Regions from separate parts of the Iodobacter sp. CM08 genome, predicted to be linked through region 1. Evidence: riboswitches for the same ligand, from Rfam matches in the RefSeq annotation. Region 1 holds a riboswitch; the other holds the start of a gene.
What was found. A riboswitch is a leader RNA that binds a small molecule or an ion and turns the genes downstream of it on or off. The one in region 1 is predicted to bind thiamine pyrophosphate.
Positions count from the first base shown of each region.

Region 2: it holds a riboswitch for thiamine pyrophosphate, as region 1 does, so the genes downstream of both, thiC (phosphomethylpyrimidine synthase ThiC) here and thiM (hydroxyethylthiazole kinase) in region 1, are expected to answer to the same signal.

Region 1 covers NZ_JAWQUO010000016.1:34,264-43,769, reverse strand. The annotation lists gene R6242_RS10950 (glycosyltransferase) at 1-805, opposite strand, end outside; gene R6242_RS10945 (helix-turn-helix domain-containing protein) at 825-1,253, opposite strand; gene R6242_RS10940 (PLP-dependent aminotransferase family protein) at 1,344-2,477, shown strand; gene R6242_RS10935 (molybdopterin-dependent oxidoreductase) at 2,591-3,079, shown strand; gene R6242_RS10930 (response regulator) at 3,090-6,293, shown strand; TPP riboswitch at 6,368-6,462, shown strand; gene thiM (hydroxyethylthiazole kinase) at 6,493-7,314, shown strand; gene thiE (thiamine phosphate synthase) at 7,311-7,952, shown strand; gene thiD (bifunctional hydroxymethylpyrimidine kinase/phosphomethylpyrimidine kinase) at 8,206-9,003, shown strand; gene R6242_RS10910 (DUF1877 family protein) at 9,235-9,506, shown strand, end outside.
Region 2 covers NZ_JAWQUO010000015.1:68,785-78,290, forward strand. The annotation lists gene R6242_RS10440 (SLBB domain-containing protein) at 1-2,145, opposite strand, end outside; gene R6242_RS10445 (rhodanese-like domain-containing protein) at 2,298-2,621, opposite strand; gene R6242_RS10450 (protein-L-isoaspartate O-methyltransferase) at 2,676-3,329, opposite strand; TPP riboswitch at 3,748-3,849, shown strand; gene thiC (phosphomethylpyrimidine synthase ThiC) at 3,884-5,809, shown strand; gene R6242_RS10460 (DMT family transporter) at 5,870-6,382, shown strand; gene R6242_RS10465 (DUF4870 domain-containing protein) at 6,510-6,860, shown strand; gene dnaJ (molecular chaperone DnaJ) at 7,075-8,202, opposite strand; gene R6242_RS10475 (methyl-accepting chemotaxis protein) at 8,899-9,506, shown strand, end outside.

The DNA.
Region 1 (9,506 bases):
AAAGCTCCCACGCCTGCGCAATATCAGAGAGCTGCCAAAGCCAATAGGGGGATAAATGCCCATGCACTTGTAATAGCGTGGGGTTGATATCGGCCCCTAAGTGTGTGAGTTGTTCTTTCCAAATGCCACGTACATGAATGTTGGCAAATTCACCATTAATTGCGGCACTACGCTGCCGTATATGCTGGCGATAACGCACCAGTGGCAGGCCTAAATTAGCCAATTGCCCATATTGGCTTAATCGAATCACAAAATCCCAATCTTGGGCCATATCCATTTTTTCTGTGTATTGAATACCACTGGCTAACCAAAGCGCACGATTAAGCATCATGGCGGGCTGGGCCATAGCGCAATAAAACAAATTATCCACGCAGATGTCTTGATGTAATAAAGGAAATAAGCGCATTAGTTCATCTTCGCCATCTTCATTAAACACCAGCATATCGCCCGATACGGCAATGACTTCTGGGTGGCGCTGCAAAAACAAGGCACTTTCAATAAAACGCTGCGGCAGGCTAATGTCATCCGCATCATGTAGGGCAATCCAATCCCCTGTTGCAGCGGCCATGCCGATATTGCGCGCATAAGACACCCCGTGATTACAGGGTAATTCAATTAGTTGAATGGATAGCAAGCGGCTGGCCGCAGCTATTTCTGTTTGGTAATCATATTGGCTGCCGTCATTTACCAAAATGATATCTACGGCGCTAAAGAGAGCAAATTGGCAGGCAGCCAAGCCCTTTAGCATTTCAGAGAAGTGCTGTGGGTCTGGGTTCATAAAAGGAATAACAATGCTGAGTTTCATTTTTGATCCGCTGCTTAAATTAAGGCGCTGTGGCCAAAATACTCATAATCGTTCGCCATCCTGCTTCAGATTTTGGGCTTTTTGCGAAGGCTCGGCTCAGTAATTCACGCTGGCTAGTGGATAGCTTTTCTTCTAAATCCATGCCGGTTTGGCTGAGCGTAAGGCACTTTACGCGTTTGTCGTGCTGGGCTGTACTGGCAAGAATAAGACCTTTTTCTTGCAGCTCTCTTAATGGGCGATTAAGTGCTTGTTTGGATGTGCCCAGCTTGGCAAGAAGCGCATTAACCGATAAGCCCGCCTCGCGCCCAACAAAATAAAGAATGCGGTGGTGCACTCGGGCCAGTTGTAAGGGGCTAAGCATTTCATCGGGCAGCGACGTAAAGGCACGATAGCCATAAAATAGGAGTTCCAGGTCAGTGTTAAGTAAGTCTGTATTCATTTTGGTCATGGATGCGCGTACTTGAGCCTAGTTGCTTGACATAGTAGCGGAGTCTAGTGCATAAATAGGTCATGTGTATTGACCTATAGGCGTCGGGCTATGTTTGCAACACGGATTAATCGGCTAACTTCCTCATTAGTTAGGGATATTTTAGCTGCGGCTTCACAGCCCGGTATTATTTCTTTTGCAGGGGGCTTACCAGCCAGTGAAGCCCTGTTTAAGGCGGATCAAAATGCCTTAAACCAGTTGCCAGATGATATTTGGCAATATGGGCAAACCGAGGGTGAGCCTGCACTGCGTCAGCAAGTGGCTTTACGTGCCAAGGCGATGGGGATTGATTGCTCGGCGGAGCAGGTTTTGATTGTGAATGGCTCGCAGCAGGGGATTGATCTTGTCAGTAAGCTGATGGTGGATGAAGGCACGCAAATCTTGACTGAATCACCCACCTATTTAGCGGCCTTGCAGGTGTTTCGCTTATTTGGCGGCCAGTTTGTCAGTGTTCAGCAAGATGAACAGGGGATCTTGCCGCAGGCTTTGGCCGCATGTGATGCCCGCTTGGCTTACTTGGTGCCTACATTTCAAAACCCAACGGGGCGATGTTATTCAAAAGAGCGCCGTAAGGCTTTGGCCGAGGCGTTTGATCGGCACTCTATGTTGGTGTTTGAGGACGATCCTTACCGAGATCTTTCTTTTGATGGCCCTGCGCCTGAGCCTATTGTCTCGCGGCTCAAAGAAGCGTTTTGGGTGTATCAAGGATCGTTTTCTAAAACGCTTGCGCCAGGGCTGCGTCTTGGCTATCTGATTGTGCACCCCGAGCTTGTTTTACCACTAACACGGCTTAAGCAAGCCGCTGATTTACATAGCAATCGCCTCAGCCAAGCCATTGTGGCGCAAGTTTTGGCCGATGGTAGCTTAGATCGGCATGTCAGTAGTATCTTGCCTTTGTATCGGCAGAAGCGTGATTTTATGCATGCTTGCTTACAGCGCCATTTGGGGGATAAAGCCCATTGGGAAAAGCCAATTGGAGGTTTGTTTTTTTGGCTAACACTCAATACCCAACAAGATACGATGCATCTAATGCGCACCGCATTAGATGCAGGCCTGGCGATTATGCCTGGCGCAGCTTTTGATCCAGTGCCGCAGCCATCTGCAACACTAAGGCTTAATTTTAGCCATGCCAGTATCGAGCAAATTGAGCAGGGCGTGTGCTTACTAGCCCGATTGCTGAATTAAAAGAATAAGGTAAATAGCAGGTCAGTTTGTGTGTTGTGGGGGCAAGAAAGGCAATTCAATACTAGTGTGTAAATGCACCCTATTGTTATTGAGCTTGCTTTGGAGTCTAAATAATGAAACTGCCACTCTGGTTTGCTATTTGCTGTTTTTGTGGCTCAGTATTTGCACTAGAAGCCCCAGGTGGGGCTGTTGTCCTTACTGTTTCTGGAAATGTAAGTCAGCCTAATCGTGGTAAAGAGGCTGTATTTACTATGGATCAGCTAACAAAGCTCCCCCAAATTAGTTTCACTACGCAAACACCTTGGTATGACAAGCCGGTTAAGTTTACTGGGCCTCTTTTAAAAGATGTATTAGCGGCGGCGGGAGCAAAGGGTGAAAAAATCACCTTGATCGCCCTAAATGACTATCGTGTAGAAATACCTTATTCCGATGTGGCGCATTACCCCGTGGTATTGGCGCGGCTAATGAATGATAAGCCTATGCCTATTCGGGAGAAAGGCCCGCTATTTATTGTATACCCCTATGATAAACATGAGGAGCTACAAAAAGAGCTGTATTACACGCGATCTATTTGGCAACTCTCAAAAATAAATATGCAATAAGGGGGGAGCTATGGATCACAGCAAGCGGCTGCTATGGCTCATCATTAGTAGTTTGGTCGCTGTCTATGCCGCAATTGCTGTTTTGCAAGTAATTCAATTTAAAAGTTTAAATACCGCATTAGGGCGGGCAGATGACAACGCACTTTGGGCCTTGATTCAATTACATGTAGATTATCAACGATTTGAAAAAACATTTGAATTGCACTTACTAGATAAAAACAAAGTGCCGCTTGATGAATTAAAATTGCGCTACGAAATATTTGTTAGCCGGATAATAAATTGCCAAGCAGGCGCGCCAAAGGAGTTAATGCGGGGATTTCCTATTTTCTCTGAAACAGTCAAGGCATTAAATCAGTTTGTTAGCGAGGCGGATCATTACCTAGGTGCCTACCCAGATCGGCCCATTGCATCAGCTCAATTTGCGGGCTTATTACAAAGCTTTGCTCCTCCACTAGAAGATTTAATCCAAGAGTTGGATTTAAAAGCCGCTGTTGCTTCTGCCAATGTGGTGGATGGCCGCGGTGCCGAAGTAAAAAAGCAAATTATTTTCACTAGCACGCTGACGGGGTTTCAATGCTTACTAACCTTATTGCTGGCTTTTGCCATGTTGCGTCAGCATCGTCAGCGGGCCAAGGCGCAGGCCGATGCCCTGCAAAGCCAAACTGACTTGGTTTATGCATTAAAACGCAATGAAGAGGCGCTAGAGGCCAAAGTCTCTGAGCGAACCTCGGCCTTGGGCTTGGCCAACGATACATTGCAAGTGCAGCAAATAGAGCTAGAGCGGGCGCGCAATCATGCAGATCAAGCTTCGCAAATGAAATCCGAATTTTTAGCCAATATGAGCCATGAAATCCGCACCCCGATGAATGCGGTGATTGGGATGTCTTATTTGGTGCTTAAATCTAATCTTACATTCAAACAGCGCGATTATATTGAAAAGATTCAAAAATCTGGCCAGCATTTACTAGGTATTATCAATGATATTCTGGATTTTTCTAAAATAGAATCTGGAAAATTAAAAATTGAAATGCTTGATTTTGAATTGGATAAAGTGCTGGATAATGTGGCTAATTTATTGCTAGATAAAGTGAATAGTAAAGGATTAGAGCTGGTTTTTGATATTGCCGCTGATGTACCCAGAACTTTGTGCGGTGACTCATTAAGGATTGAGCAAATATTGATCAACTATATAAATAACGCGGTTAAATTTACACAAGAAGGGTGTGTGAAGTTAACTTGCAAAGTTTTAGAAAAAAACAATGAAGGTGTGCTTCTTTATTGGGCGGTGAGTGATACAGGGATTGGGATTGAAGCAAATCAAATTGAGCGTTTATTTCAATCCTTTCAGCAAGCCGATACCTCAATAACCCGTAAATATGGCGGGACGGGTTTAGGCTTGGCTATTTCTAAACAATTGGCCCAGCTGATGGGGGGCGAAGTAGGGTTGACTAGTGTTTGGGGCGAAGGCAGTGTTTTTTGGTTTACTACGCGCTTAAATATCAGCCACTTGGTACCACGCTCCTTATTGCCGAGTGTAGATCTGCGCAACAAAGCCGTGCTGGTGGTGGATGATCAAGAAGACGCCGCCCGTGTTTTGGCTGAGTTATTACGCACCATGACTTTTCAGCCGAGTGTGGTGATGTCAGGGCAGGCCGCCGTGGCTCAAGTGAAACAGGCCGACGCAGCTGGCGCGCCATTTGCAGTGGTTTTTTTAGATTGGCGTATGCCGCAGATGGATGGCGCTGAAACAGCAAGAGCGATTCAATCTTTAGCCTTACAAGCACCACCGCAATTAGTGGTGGTCACTGCTTATGGGCGGGATGAGGTATTAAATGAAACACCCGCCAATCTGATTGATGATGTGTTAATTAAACCAGTAAGTGCCTCGCAATTATTTGATACCACCATGCGGGTATTGGGTAGCGCTAACGATAGAGCATCTTTTGCATTGTTAAATACATCTACACTAGAAATTGATTTATCTAGCATTCAAGGTGCGCGTATTTTATTAGTAGAGGATAACGATTTAAATCAACAAGTTGCCATCGATTTATTACATGATGCAGGATTCACCGTTGATTTGGCCGAAGATGGTCAACAAGCGGTTCAAAAAGTTCAACAAACAAGTTACGACTTAGTATTGATGGATATGCAAATGCCGGTGATGGATGGGCTGGAAGCCACCAAACAAATAAGGCTGTTACCGCAATATGCCAATGTATCCATTGTGGCAATGACGGCGAATGCCATGAAGGCAGACCAAGAGCGATGTATCGCTGCGGGAATGAATGATCACGTTGCCAAACCCATCGAGCCTAATGATCTGTGGTCAGCATTATTGCGCTGGATAAAACCACGGCCTGAAAATGCCAATAAGATGAATGGTGCGGCAACCGTAGCCAACAAATCTTTTGCATTAACCCATAAATTGGAATTGCTAAATATTGCGGGCTTAGATGTGAGTAATGGCCTGCGGCGAGTGCTAGGAAAAGAATCTTTATATTTGGAAATGCTTAGAAAATTTATTCATGGGCAATCCGCAATTATTGCGGAGATTAGCTTGGCCTTAGAGGAAAAAGATTACAGCACTGCCGAGCGCTTATTGCATAGCAGTAAATCCGTAGCAGGCAGTATTGGCGCTACAGAGCTAGCAGAGCTGGCCGCTGAATTAGAAAACGTTATTCGCTACCGCCCAACCGATCCAATGTGTAAGCCTATGCTGGAGGCGTTTTCTTCTGCCTTGGTGAGTTTTTTGGTGGATTTAATTGTGGCATTAGATGGGGTGAAGCTAAGCGGCGATGAGGTGGAGTCTCAGGCGGCTGAAGCGCCTTTGGTGATGGCGGTAGACGATACCCCGATGAATCTGCTGCTGATTGATCGCATGCTAAAAAAAGAATTTCGGGTTGTTACCGCCAATAACGGCTTAGAGGCCCTAGATAGGCTGGCTAAAACACCGCTGCCGCAGCTTATTTTATTGGATATCCTGATGCCAGAAATGGATGGCTATGAAGCTTGTCGGCAAATCAAGGCCAACCCAGCACTTTGCCATATTCCTATTATCTTTATGTCGGCCCGTTGCGAAGCAGAGGATGAGATCTTTGGCATGGAATTAGGCGCGATAGATTATATGACTAAGCCATTGTGCCTGCCTTTGGTGTTAAGCCGAGTGAAAGCGCATTTGGCCATGCAAGCGGTTAAACAAGTCAATAAATAGCCTAGCTACAGACAGTTTGTATTAAAATTTTGATCTTTTATGCTTGTTTGTCCTTGGTTTTATGCGCAAAATGCTTGTCTGACTCGGGGTGCCGTAAGTGAATACGGCTGAGAAATACCCGTGACCTGATCTGGATAATGCCAGCGTAGGGATGTCGGCCATCCTTGATGGGCCGCCTGCGCCTGCCAAGGAACTCAAAATGTCTGACTTGCACACCATCCCGCTTATCCCCCAGTTTTCTTTGCGCCGTGTTGGCGAAGAGCTAGAACGCATGCGCGCCGCAGCGCCCTTGGTGCATTGCTTGACCAATGAAGTGGTGCAATCCATCACCGCAAATGTCTTACTCGCGCTCGGCGCATCCCCTGCCATGATCGTGGCCGAGGTAGAAGTCACCGATTTTGCCGCGATGGCCGATGCGCTATTGATTAATGTCGGCACGCTTTACCCAGCGCGCCTTGCTGTGATGCAAGCGGCGGTAGCGGCGGCCAATACGGCTGGCACGCCTTGGGTGTTAGACCCCGTGGCAGCAGGCGTTTTGGCCTATCGAACCGATGCCTTGCACGCTTTAATGCAAGAAAAACCAGCGGTGATTCGCGGCAATGCCTCAGAAATTATGTGCTTGGCAGGCGAATCCGCTAGCGGCAAGGGCGTAGATAGCACGGCGCATTCGGCTTCTGCCATTGCTGCTGCAAAGCGGCTGGCCCAGCAAACCGGCGCAATTGTGGCGGTAACGGGCGAGGTGGATTACGTTAGCGATGGCGAAGTGACATGGGCGATTCCCTGGGGCCATGTTTTGATGACCCGCGTCGTGGGTACGGGCTGCGCCTTATCTGCCGTGGTGGCGGCTTTTGTGGCGGGTGCGCCTGATCGGCTTGCTGCGGTGGCCGCCGCCTGCGCCGTGATGGCGATTGCTGGGGAGCGCGCCGAATCAGCTTGCGATGGCCCGGGCACCTTTTTGCCCGCATTTTTAGATGCGCTGTATGTCATGCAGCCCGCTCTGTTAAAGGCGGCAGAAGAATGAAACTTTGTTTTGATTTATCGCTTTATTTGGTGCTAGATCCTGATCTATGCGGTGGCGAGCAGGGCATGGTGGCAACCGCTCTGGCCGCAGTGGCAGGGGGCGTGACCATCGTGCAATTGCGCGCACCTAATTGGAAAAAACGCCAGTGGGTGAGTGCCGCTCAGGCGCTTAAAAACGCGCTAGAGCCATTGAATATTCCCTTAATTATTAATGATCATATCGATGTGGCGCTGTTGGTGGATGCCGCCGGTGTGCATGTGGGCCAGCAGGATATCGTGCCAGAGATGGCTCGCCAGCTCATTGGGCCAAATAAAATATTGGGTTTGTCGACCTCTAATGCCGCCCATATTAAAGCTGTGCCACAGGGTTTGGTGGATTACATTGGCGTGGGGCCGGTGTTTGCCACCGGCACAAAATTAGACGCCTCCCCAGTCATCGGCCTAGAAGAATTTGCCACGCTGATGCAAATAAAATCCCTACCTGCCGTAGCGATCGGCGGCATAGGCTTGGGGCGGGTAGCCGGTTTACGTGCGGCGGGGGCGAATGGCGTAGCCGTGGTTTCGGCCATTTGTGGCCAGAACGACCCTCAGCAGGCAGCACAAGCTTTACGAAAGGAAATGGCTGCATATGATTGTTAATGCACTAAGGTTTCCGGGTCTGATTCGGCTTGCTATCTATTTACGCTGTGGTGCCTTGCAGCAGAAGGGAGTGGTCAATGATTGTTAATGCACTAAGGTTTCCGGGTCTGATTCGGCTTGCTATCTATTTACGCTGTAGTGCCTTGCAGCAGAAGGGAGTGGTCAATGATTGTTAATGCACTAAGGTTTCCGGGTCTGATTCGGCTTGCTATCTATTTACGCTGTAGTGCCTTGCCGCAGAAGGGAGTGGCCAATGATTGTTAATGTATTAACGATTGCCGGCTCTGATTCTGGCGGTGGCGCGGGGATTCAGGCCGATTTAAAAACTTTTTCGGCGCTGGGCGCTTATGGCATGAGCGTGATTACCGCGCTCACCGCACAAAATACCCAAGGCGTACACGCCGTTCACGCCGTGCCGCCTGCATTTGTGCTGGCGCAGCTTGATGCCGTATTGGCAGATATCCGCGTCGATAGCGTCAAGATTGGTATGCTAGCCAATGCAGAGATTGTTGCCGCCGTGGCACGGGGCTTACGCCAACATCGCCCGGCCTGCGTAGTGCTCGATACCGTGATGATCGCCAAAGGCGGCCACCCACTGCTGTTGCCAGAAGCCATCGCCGGCATTCGCAATGAGCTGCTGCCTTTGGCTGATTTGATCACCCCCAATTTACCTGAGGCCGCCGCATTGCTAGGCTGCGCCGAGGCACAAACTGAACAGCAGATGCAAGAGCAAGGCCACGCCTTGCTGCAAATGGGCGCGCAAGCCGTGCTTATGAAGGGAGGGCATTTAGGTGGCAATGAAAGCCCCGATTGGCTAATCACCACCGCTGGTGCCACCCGCTTTGCAGCAGCGCGCATTCCCACCCAACACACTCACGGCACCGGCTGCACATTATCCGCAGCCCTTGCCGCATTGCGGCCCAAACACCCAGACTGGCCCAGCTCCGTACACGCAGCAAAAAGCTATCTACTTGCCGCCATTGCCGCCGCAGATCAATTACAAGTAGGGCAGGGAATAGGGCCGGTGCAGCATTTTCATGCGTGGTGGTGAGGCGTGGGGTACTTGTTTTGTGTTATCCGCGCTACGATATGGATCAGTTCGCTTCTAATATGTTTGTATGCAATACATGGCTTTGCTTGAACAAAGTCATAACCAAGTAAGCCCTCGTGGCGTGGGAAAACTAAACTGCTTCGCCTACCTTTAGGTTTATTTCATGTTTTTAAATAAATAGGATTAGCTTTTATCTGCTTCAAGAAAAGAATTTTTAAATAAGGATTTAATATGTCAATGATCGGTAATTTTTTAGCCATCCCGCAGGATGAATTAGATGCTTTATACGATGAATCTGGAGAAATCGCCGCGGTATTAGATGGCGAATATGCAGCGCAAATTATTGATATTGATAAAGCATGGCATGGTATTCATTTTATGCTGACAGAAAACAACGCAGTGTCTTCACCTTTAGCCCATGCCGTATTGGGAATTAAAAAAATTGGCGAAGAAGACGTAGGCTATGGCCCCGCCCACGGCATCTCTGCCGCCAGCGTAAAAGA
Region 2 (9,506 bases), on a different contig from region 1:
ATTGCGGCTCTTGCTAAAGATAAACGCATTATTACGGCTAAATACTGAACCCATCACCGCTACGGTGGCAGAACGGGCAGGAATAAACACGCGGTCGCCATCTTCTAGCGCCACTTCAGGAATATCCCCCAGCTTGCTACTGTCTGGGCTAAGGCCCAGCACCACACGGCCATCGGCCTTGGTGGTACGGATTTTTTGCGCCAGTAGTTTTTGCTGCTCAGCCTGAATCGTTGCCGCCTGTGCCCCTTGCGCATTTAAGGCATTTTGTGCTTGCTGCCCAGCCGATGTTTGCGCATTGCGCTCTACATAATCGGCCAGTCGTTCCAGCTCATCCTGCTGCTTTTTACGCACTTCATCGCGAGAGAACTCTGCCCCATAGAGGTAGGCGCTTGATGTTAAGCCGCCGATACGATCAATCAAGGTCGCCAGTGTTTCGCCTTCACTCACCTGATAAATACCCGGCGTACCCACTTCACCTTCGATATGCACAAAACGTGTTTTTTGCTGAGTCGAGACGCGAATATCCGTTTTAGAGAAGATATGAATAATATCGCCCTTAGCCAGCAGCTTATCTTGGCTAGCATCGTGCTTTAGCACCACCGCACCCAAATTAAATGGCATTAAGGTAGTGGTGCTATCCAGCTCATTGGTGCGCTCAATCGCCGCATAGCCCCAGTTAATTTCTTGCTGATTACCACGCAAAGCACCTAATAATGTGCGATCTACTTTGCGCTTGGTACTCAGTGCTGGGTTAGCCCCATTAAGCGAGCTTTGTTGCTGTTTTAGCAACTCTTCCTGATCAGCTTCTTCTTGCAAATCTTTGCTGCTTGCGGTGCGATCCTGGTATTTATTTTCCCAAAAGCGCGGGGCAATCAGCATATCTTTGCTGCTGATTAAATCACTCACCTTCATGCCCTCAAACCAAGGCATGCGTACCGACTGGGCCACATTGCCGCGTAGTGACACCATATTCTCAACTTTCTGGCTTAAACCATAAAGCTGCACCACATCGCCACCGCGCACCACAAAACCGCTGGCTTTAGCCAGCTCAACCGATTCCACCTTGCGGGATTTTTGCGCAACCACGCGTTCAATCGACACTTTGCCATCTTGGGCAAAATTACCCGCGCCACCGGCCCAGTTAATTAAATCTTGCAGGTTTTCACCCGCTTTCACTTCATAGATTGCTGGCACTTTCACGCTACCAGAAATCGCCGCCTGCCCACCTACTGGCGGCACATACACCACGTCGCCGCCTTGCAGCATCAGATCATGGCTTTTATCGCCTTTAAGCAGTAAGTCATACAAGTCAAACTCATTCACCACCTTGCCGGCACGTTTTACTTGAATTTTACGCAAGCTACCATTGGCCGAAGGGCCGCCAGCCGCAAACAAGGCGTTTACTACGGTAGAAAGCGAACCCAAGCTATAACTACCAGGATTTTGCGCAAAACCCACCACAAACACCTGCACGCTTTTTAACTGGCCCATGGTAACGGCCAAATCAAAATTACGATAAACCTTGCCCACTTCACGGCTTAAGTGCTGTTTTAAAGCGCCAAATGGAATCCCTACCACGTTGACATTGCCAACACGGGGAATAAACACCGCACCAGAACGATCCACTTTTAGCTGTAAATCTGCATCCAGCTGCCCCCAAATACGTAGCGAAAAATTGTCCCCCACACCAATCAAGTAATCCGCAGAAACCGGTGCAGCCTCAAATGGGGAATAGGCCGCTTGCTGCGCCTGAAATATTTGCTGACCAAAAATCGGTAGCGGCAAATTACTGCTGCTACAGAGGTACTTTTGGAAATCATTCAAAGGTGTCGCGGGTAATTTATATTTGCTATTACGATCCACTGCCACCTTGCCACTGACATCATCACAAGATACTGGCGCCATAGGAGTTTGCAATTGAGGCGCAGTATTTCTGCTTTGCTGGCTGGTCTGCCCCTGCTGCTGCAAACCCTGTTGTGGGTAAGGATTGCCCGGCTGTTGCAGCAAAGCGCCTTGACTCATTGTCTGAGCATCATCAGGAATATTTTGGCAATCACCCACTCCTGATAAGCACGTTGCAGACCACGCAGGCCCAGCTAGTAGCAAGGAAAGAGAAATAGCAGCAGAGCTTTTGGATAATTTCATTGTCATTAAGATCTTATGAAAGGCAGAGGGCGTAAAAAATCAAGCGGGGAGACTATAACAAGCCAATGTGGCGGAGGGAAGCCACCCTGGATTAAAACCAATTCATTTGGAATATCTAAACACCAAACACTAGCGTTATAAAAAGAGCCTGTTTAGTACCTAGCCATAGCCACATCAACCTCTTCTGCCCAGCGCGCAATACCGCCATGCAAATTAATAACATTCGCAAAACCTTGGCGCTCAAGAAAAGAAGCAACTTGATAACTACGCATACCATGATGACAAATCACCACAATCGTGGCTTCTTCATCCAGCTCGCTAAAGCGGCTAGGAATAGTATTCATGGGTACTAATTGGCTGCCATCAATATGGCAAATCTCATACTCCGCCACTTCACGCACATCCAATAACAGCGGATTTGGCCGAGTGGTATCGCTTAGCCATTGGGATAATTCAAGCGGGTTAATCTGTTGCATATAAGCCCTTTATATAAATAACGCGGCCAATCAGGCCGCGCTATTTTCAATTTATTAAAATGCAAATGCCGTTTTTTCTACAGCATTTTTTAAGCGCGGCAAATTATATTCAAACAGCTTATTTTCACTAAAACTGCCTTTTTCCACACAGCTAAACAATGTTGCCGACATAATTGGCAATTCGCCTACCACTGCAATCAAACGCCCACCCACCGCCAACTGATCTTTCAAGCTGGCAGGAACTTCAGCTAAAGAGCCCGTCACGATAATTGCATTAAATGGGCCTTGCTTTTGCGCTGCGGCCAGTGCATCGCCTTGAGTCACCGTGGCATTAATAATACCGGCAGTCGCCAAATTGGCGCGGGCAACATCAACCAGAGCCGCATCAATCTCTACACCATACACATGCGCCACCAAGCCTGCCGCTAGCGCCATCAAATAGCCAGTACCTGCGCCAACAACTAATACCTTATCTGTAATTTGCGGATCGATATCCTGCAATAGCTTAGCTTCCATTTTGGGGGCCAGCATTTGCGAGCCATTCGCCAGCGGCAGCTCGATATCCACAAAGGCCAGCTCTTTTTTATCCGCGGGCACAAACTCTTCGCGCTTAACCGCTAATACACGGTTGAGCACCTTTTGATCCAGCACATCCCATGGGCGAATTTGCTGCTCAACTAATAAATAACGTGCGTTTTCCCAATCCATTTTTATCACCTCAAAGCGAGCCGAGATCAAACCCAGCGTTTGAAAATTTTCGCAATTATCCCACAGACCAAGCTCAGTGTGGCTAATGCACCGTAGATTGCTCGCTAGAAGAGCAAGGATGAGTAACGGATGCTACGCACCAAGGCATTTCGTCCACGAAAAACACTAACTGCACGAAAAAAGCCAAGAACACACATGGGCTTGACTGACGACCTTATCTTTATTTCTGATGAACGACTAAGCTCAGTTGATTGACTCGTCATTCCCACGAAAGCGGGAATCCAGTCCTGCAGCGCTCAAAATTTCTGGATCCCCGCCCCCCCTCGGGGATGACGCCCACTCCCCAGCTCTCCCTGATAAAAATCATCTCACTCCATCTTAAATTTGCGGTTTACTCCATTTTTATATACCTTCACTACTTTATCGCTAGGGGTTCTGCACCAATCATCGGTGTGGATGAGAATTACCCTCTGAACCTGATTCGGTTAATACCGGCGTAGGGAAGCGAGCGGTTGCCCTTATCCCGCTCTCCCCGCGCCCCTGTGGAGTAGAGCATGAACGCAAAAGCCCAGTTTTTAGCATCCACTGCCGTCGTTGACGACGCAGCCATCCAGCCACTCCCCAACTCACGCAAAATTTATGTCACAGGTTCACGTGATGATATTCGTGTGCCTATGCGTGAAATTAGCCAAGCCGATACCCCGCTCCAAATGAGTATCAGCGGCGCAACAGAAAAAAACCCGCCCATCTTTGTTTACGACTGCTCCGGCCCTTACTCCGATCCAGATGCAACCATCGATGTGCGCAAAGGCTTGGAAGCCGTACGAGCTCCTTGGATTAACGATCGAAACGACACCGAGCTGCTCACTCAGCTCACCAGCGATTACGGCCGTATGCGCGAAGCCGATGCCAAATTGGATGAACTGCGCTTTGAGCTAAAACGTCAGCCACGCAAAGCCAAGCTGGGTTCTAACGTCAGCCAAATGCATTACGCGCGTAAAGGCATCATTACCCCAGAAATGGAATACGTAGCGATTCGTGAAAACATGAATCGTGCGGCTTATCTACAAAGCCTGCGGGACAGCAGTCCTACTGGCGAAAAAATGCTGGCCATGATGAATCGCCAGCACAAGGGCGAAAACTACGGCGCCATCATGCCAGATGTAATCACCCCTGAATTTGTGCGCAGCGAAATCGCCTGTGGCCGTGCCATTATCCCCAACAACATCAACCACCCAGAATCCGAGCCGATGATTATTGGCCGTAATTTCTTGGTTAAGATTAACGGCAATATTGGTAACTCTGCCGTCAGCTCCAGCATTAGCGAAGAAGTAGAAAAAATGACTTGGGGCATTCGCTGGGGTGCAGACACCATTATGGATTTGTCCACTGGCAAAAATATCCACGAAACCCGCGAATGGATTCTGCGTAACAGCCCCGTGCCAATCGGTACTGTACCTATTTACCAAGCATTAGAAAAAGTAAACGGCAAGGCAGAAGACCTGACTTGGGAAATATTCAAAGACACGCTGATCGAGCAAGCCGAGCAAGGCGTGGATTACTTCACCATCCATGCTGGCGTATTGCTACGCTATGTACCAATGACGGCAGGCCGTATGACTGGCATTGTCAGCCGTGGTGGCTCGATTATGGCCAAATGGTGTTTAGCGCATCATAAAGAAAACTTTCTTTACACCCACTTTGCCGACATCTGCGAAATCATGAAAGCCTACGATGTGGCCTTCAGCTTAGGCGATGGCCTGCGCCCTGGCTCAATCTGGGATGCCAATGATGAAGCCCAATTAGGCGAGCTAAAAACGCTGGGTGAGCTAACGCAAATTGCTTGGCAGCACGATGTGCAAGTGATGATCGAAGGCCCAGGCCATGTGCCGATGCAATTGATTAAAGAAAATATGGATAAGGAGCTGGAATGGTGCCACGAAGCGCCGTTCTACACCCTCGGACCGCTGACCACCGATATCGCCCCCGGCTACGATCACATCACCTCAGCGATTGGCGCGGCGCAAATTGGCTGGTACGGCACGGCGATGCTTTGCTATGTCACACCAAAAGAGCATTTGGGCCTGCCCAATAAAGATGATGTGAAAGAAGGCATCATTACTTATAAGCTAGCCGCGCACGCAGCGGATCTGGCCAAAGGCCATCCTGGCGCACAGATTCGCGATAACGCGCTATCTAAAGCCCGCTTTGAATTCCGCTGGGAAGACCAGTTTAATCTGGGGCTAGATCCTGACCGCGCTCGCTCTTTCCACGATGAAACCATGCCCAAAGACAGCGGCAAAGTGGCGCACTTTTGCTCGATGTGTGGCCCACACTTCTGCTCGATGAAAATCACCCAAGACGTGCGTGAATTTGCAGCCAAGCAAGGGATTGCGGAATCAGAAGCCAATCAGATCGGCATGCAAACCAAATCAATTGAATTTATCAAAAAGGGTGCCGAGGTTTATCACAAGGCTTAATGGCAAGGTGGGCAAGAGATTGCCCGCCCTTACTTAATATAAAGGCGTGGGCACAAGGGCGTGCCCACCCTACAATATGGCCACTTCAACCTCGCCAGCAAAGCCCTTATGCAACTCCCCTACTATCTTCTTGCAATCATCATTGGCCTAATCGTTCCACTGCAATCGGCCGTCAACAATCAATTAAAAGGCGTCATTGGTGGCAGTACGCTACTGGCGGCACTTTTGTCTTTTTCTATAGGAACACTCACGCTGGCACTCTGCGCTATTTTAAGTGGGCAAAAGTGGACGGGGCTAAGCCAGCTAGGCCAAGCCTCTTGGTGGCAGCTTACTGGTGGGCTAATGGGCGCATTGTTTGTCTTTGGCACCACCTTGCTTGCGCCTCGAATTGGTGTGGCAGCAATGGTTTCCTTGATTGTGGCGGGGCAAATTACCGCATCCTTACTTTTTGATCGCTTCGGCATTTTAGGCCTGCCTATGCGTGAAATTGGCAGCCTGCGGATCTTAGGCGCGGTGTTTATTGCGGTTGGCGTGCTATTAGTTAATTTTGGCCCACTCTTAGCAAAACGCTAATGCATCAAGACAAAGCAATCTGATTACAACAGTACGGCCTAAGCTTTTAAGCAATGTAAACATGGCGCTTGCTCTAGGCTAAACCTGCCACCTAGAATGAGTTTTCTGCCTCGTGATCGAGACCAAGATGGATGAAAATCAATTTCCAGTCACCACCCCCGTAAAGTCTGACTCCAATACCATCGCGGCACTGACTTGGGTGGGGAGTATTTTCTTTGGCTTTATCCCTGCACTTATCGTCTTTTTGCTTAAAAAAGACGATCATTTTGTGCAAGAGCATGCAAAAGAAGCGCTTAATTGGTCTATTACCGTGATGATAGGCTATGCCATTAGCGCGGTATTAACCGTTATTTTAGTAGGCTTTTTAGGCATATTTTTACTTGGGCTGGCCAATGTGGTGTTTTGCATTATTGCCGCAATCAGCGCCAGTAAAGGTGAAGCCTACCGCCTACCTTATGTGTTCCGCTTAATCAAATAAGTACTCTGCAATACATTTTCCAACCTTATGCCAATCTAGTTCGTCATTCCCGCGCAGGCGGGAATCTAGCCAGCTGGATTCCCGATAAAGACACTCGGGAATGACGATGGATACTTATGGCTGGCCACTTCAGCGCGCTTAAAGCAAAAAGGCCAGTGCATTTTCAAGCACTGGCCTTTTTATTAAGTGGATATGATTTAACTATTCCACTTTATTATGAAGCGAAAAAATCTTTTACTTTATCCATGAACGATTTAGCCCGTGGATTATGCTTATCAGAATCGCCTTGGCTGATTTCTTCAAACTCTTTTAGCAATTCTTTTTGACGCGCAGTCAGTTTAACCGGCGTTTCCAAAATCACATGACACATTAAATCGCCGGTAATGGCGCTGCGTACGCCTTTAATCCCCTTGCTACGCAGGCGGAACTGCTGGCCACTTTGCGTTTCTGCAGGGATAGTAATCCGCGCTTTGCCATCCAGCGTAGGGATTTCAATTTCCCCGCCCAAGGCCGCAATGGTAAAGCTGATCGGCATTTCGCAATGCAGATCATTGCCATCACGCTGAAACACCGAATGCGCCTTCACATGAATGACCACGTACAGATCGCCAGATGGGCCACCATTTACGCCGGCTTCGCCTTCGCCGCTTAAGCGAATACGATCGCCTTCATCCACACCAACGGGGATTTTCACTGCCAGTGTTTTATGCGTGCTGACGCGGCCAGTGCCCGAGCAAGGGCGGCATGGATCAGGGATGTACTTACCGCTACCGTGACAGGTTGGGCACGTCTGCTGCAGGCTAAAGAAGCCTTGTGACACGCGCACTTGACCGTGGCCGCCGCAGGTGTGGCAAGTTTTAGCCTGAGTGCCCGCCTTAGCCCCACTGCCGTGGCAGCTGCCACATTCTTCATGCGAAGGAATCTTGATCTGACGCTCTACGCCGCGCGCCGCTTCTTCTAAGCTAATTTCTAAGTTATAGCGCAGGTCTGCACCACGATAAACATTAGAGCGCCCACCGCGATTACCGCCGCCTTGGCCAAAAATATCGCCAAAGATATCAGAAAACGCATCTCCAAAGCCTGCTCCACCGCCACCACCGCCCATGCCTGATTGTTGATCAAGGCCAGCATGGCCGTATTGATCGTAGGCCGCACGTTTTTGCGCGTCGGATAAAACCTCGTAGGCTTCTTTACCCTCTTTAAATTTTTCTTCCGCATCCTTTGCATCAGGGTTACGGTCTGGGTGGTACTTCATTGCCAGTTTGCGATACGCTTTTTTAATCTCGTCATCACCCGCATCGCGGTTCACACCTAGCGTGTCGTAAAAATCTTTTTTAGCCATCTTTTTAATCCTGCACAGCAGGCTGCGCCCTGAATTCATCAACTGATTGCACATGGGGGCGAAGCACTCAATCTACAAGCCCCAGCAAAAAGATTAAGCAGCAGCAACTCAAGCCAGATGAGTAAGGAGCAGATTGCCAGTAAACATTGCCATAATTTTTAAAAACCTATAACTGATTATGCATACCTCTTGTTCAAACGCCTCATAAGCATCGTAAGTCAGGTGAGCCCCGCATCTTTATTGAGTATTGCTCACAGGTTTCACCCACGCTATAAATACAAAAACAGCAAACAGCGTGCAACTCTAAAAGAATGATTTGCATAGGCGCTATTAAGCAAAAGGCATAATGAGTAAAAAGTTTATTTCAGCCAAACAATATCATAAAATAAAATTATCCATTGGTAATTATAAAATTATCATTTAATTTACCACTCACAATATAATTGTCACAAAAAATCCGTGCCATCTCAATCTAAGCTAGAAACCTCTTATCAATAAACTATGCTGACTAAGCAGAAATAACCACGCTTAATAAATTACAAACCAATTTTAAACATATACCCTTCTTTAGCTCCCTCATTGCTAAGATTTTACCGCCTAGGATTATTCATTAGCAAGTAGCTTGAATCCGCTCTCTATTTCAGCTATCAATAGCAAGAGCAATGTTTTCCTTACTTATATACAACAGGAACCAACATGATTCTTCTTCGCGAATACTCAATTTTTAAAAGACTGATTTCAGGCTTCCTACTGTGCTCCTTGCTAACACTCATAGTTGGTGTGTTAGGAATACTTGCTACCAAAGATATGTTTGATGAATCAATAAATATGTACGATAACCAGCTTGTGCCGATTATGGATCTAGCCAACGCCAATATGGAAGCGATTTATCATAACCGTACTCTTTATGCCCATGCTTTAGAATCTGATGATAAAAAAATGGATCTTATTCTTCAATCCATGAGCGAGCATGAAAAAAAATATAATGCCCTAATAGATAAATACCGTTCCACCAGCTTAACCCCCACTGAAAAAGAGCTATTAAAAAAAGCCGATGATTTTTGGCCAGCGTATATCAAAGCGGCCCAAGCAGCTATCGCAGCAGGGCGAGCCAAGGATAGTAAGCTTGCTTCTGAATTAATAGCCAATCAAGTGCACGCTGTCTTTCAGACCCTTGATAACAACTTAAGCGAATTAGTTAATTTCAATAAAAAACTCGCTGAATTATCTTTAGAAAAAAGTAAAACTCATATGCATTTTGTAATTATCAAAGCGATACTCATTACCGCAGCAGCCATTGTTCT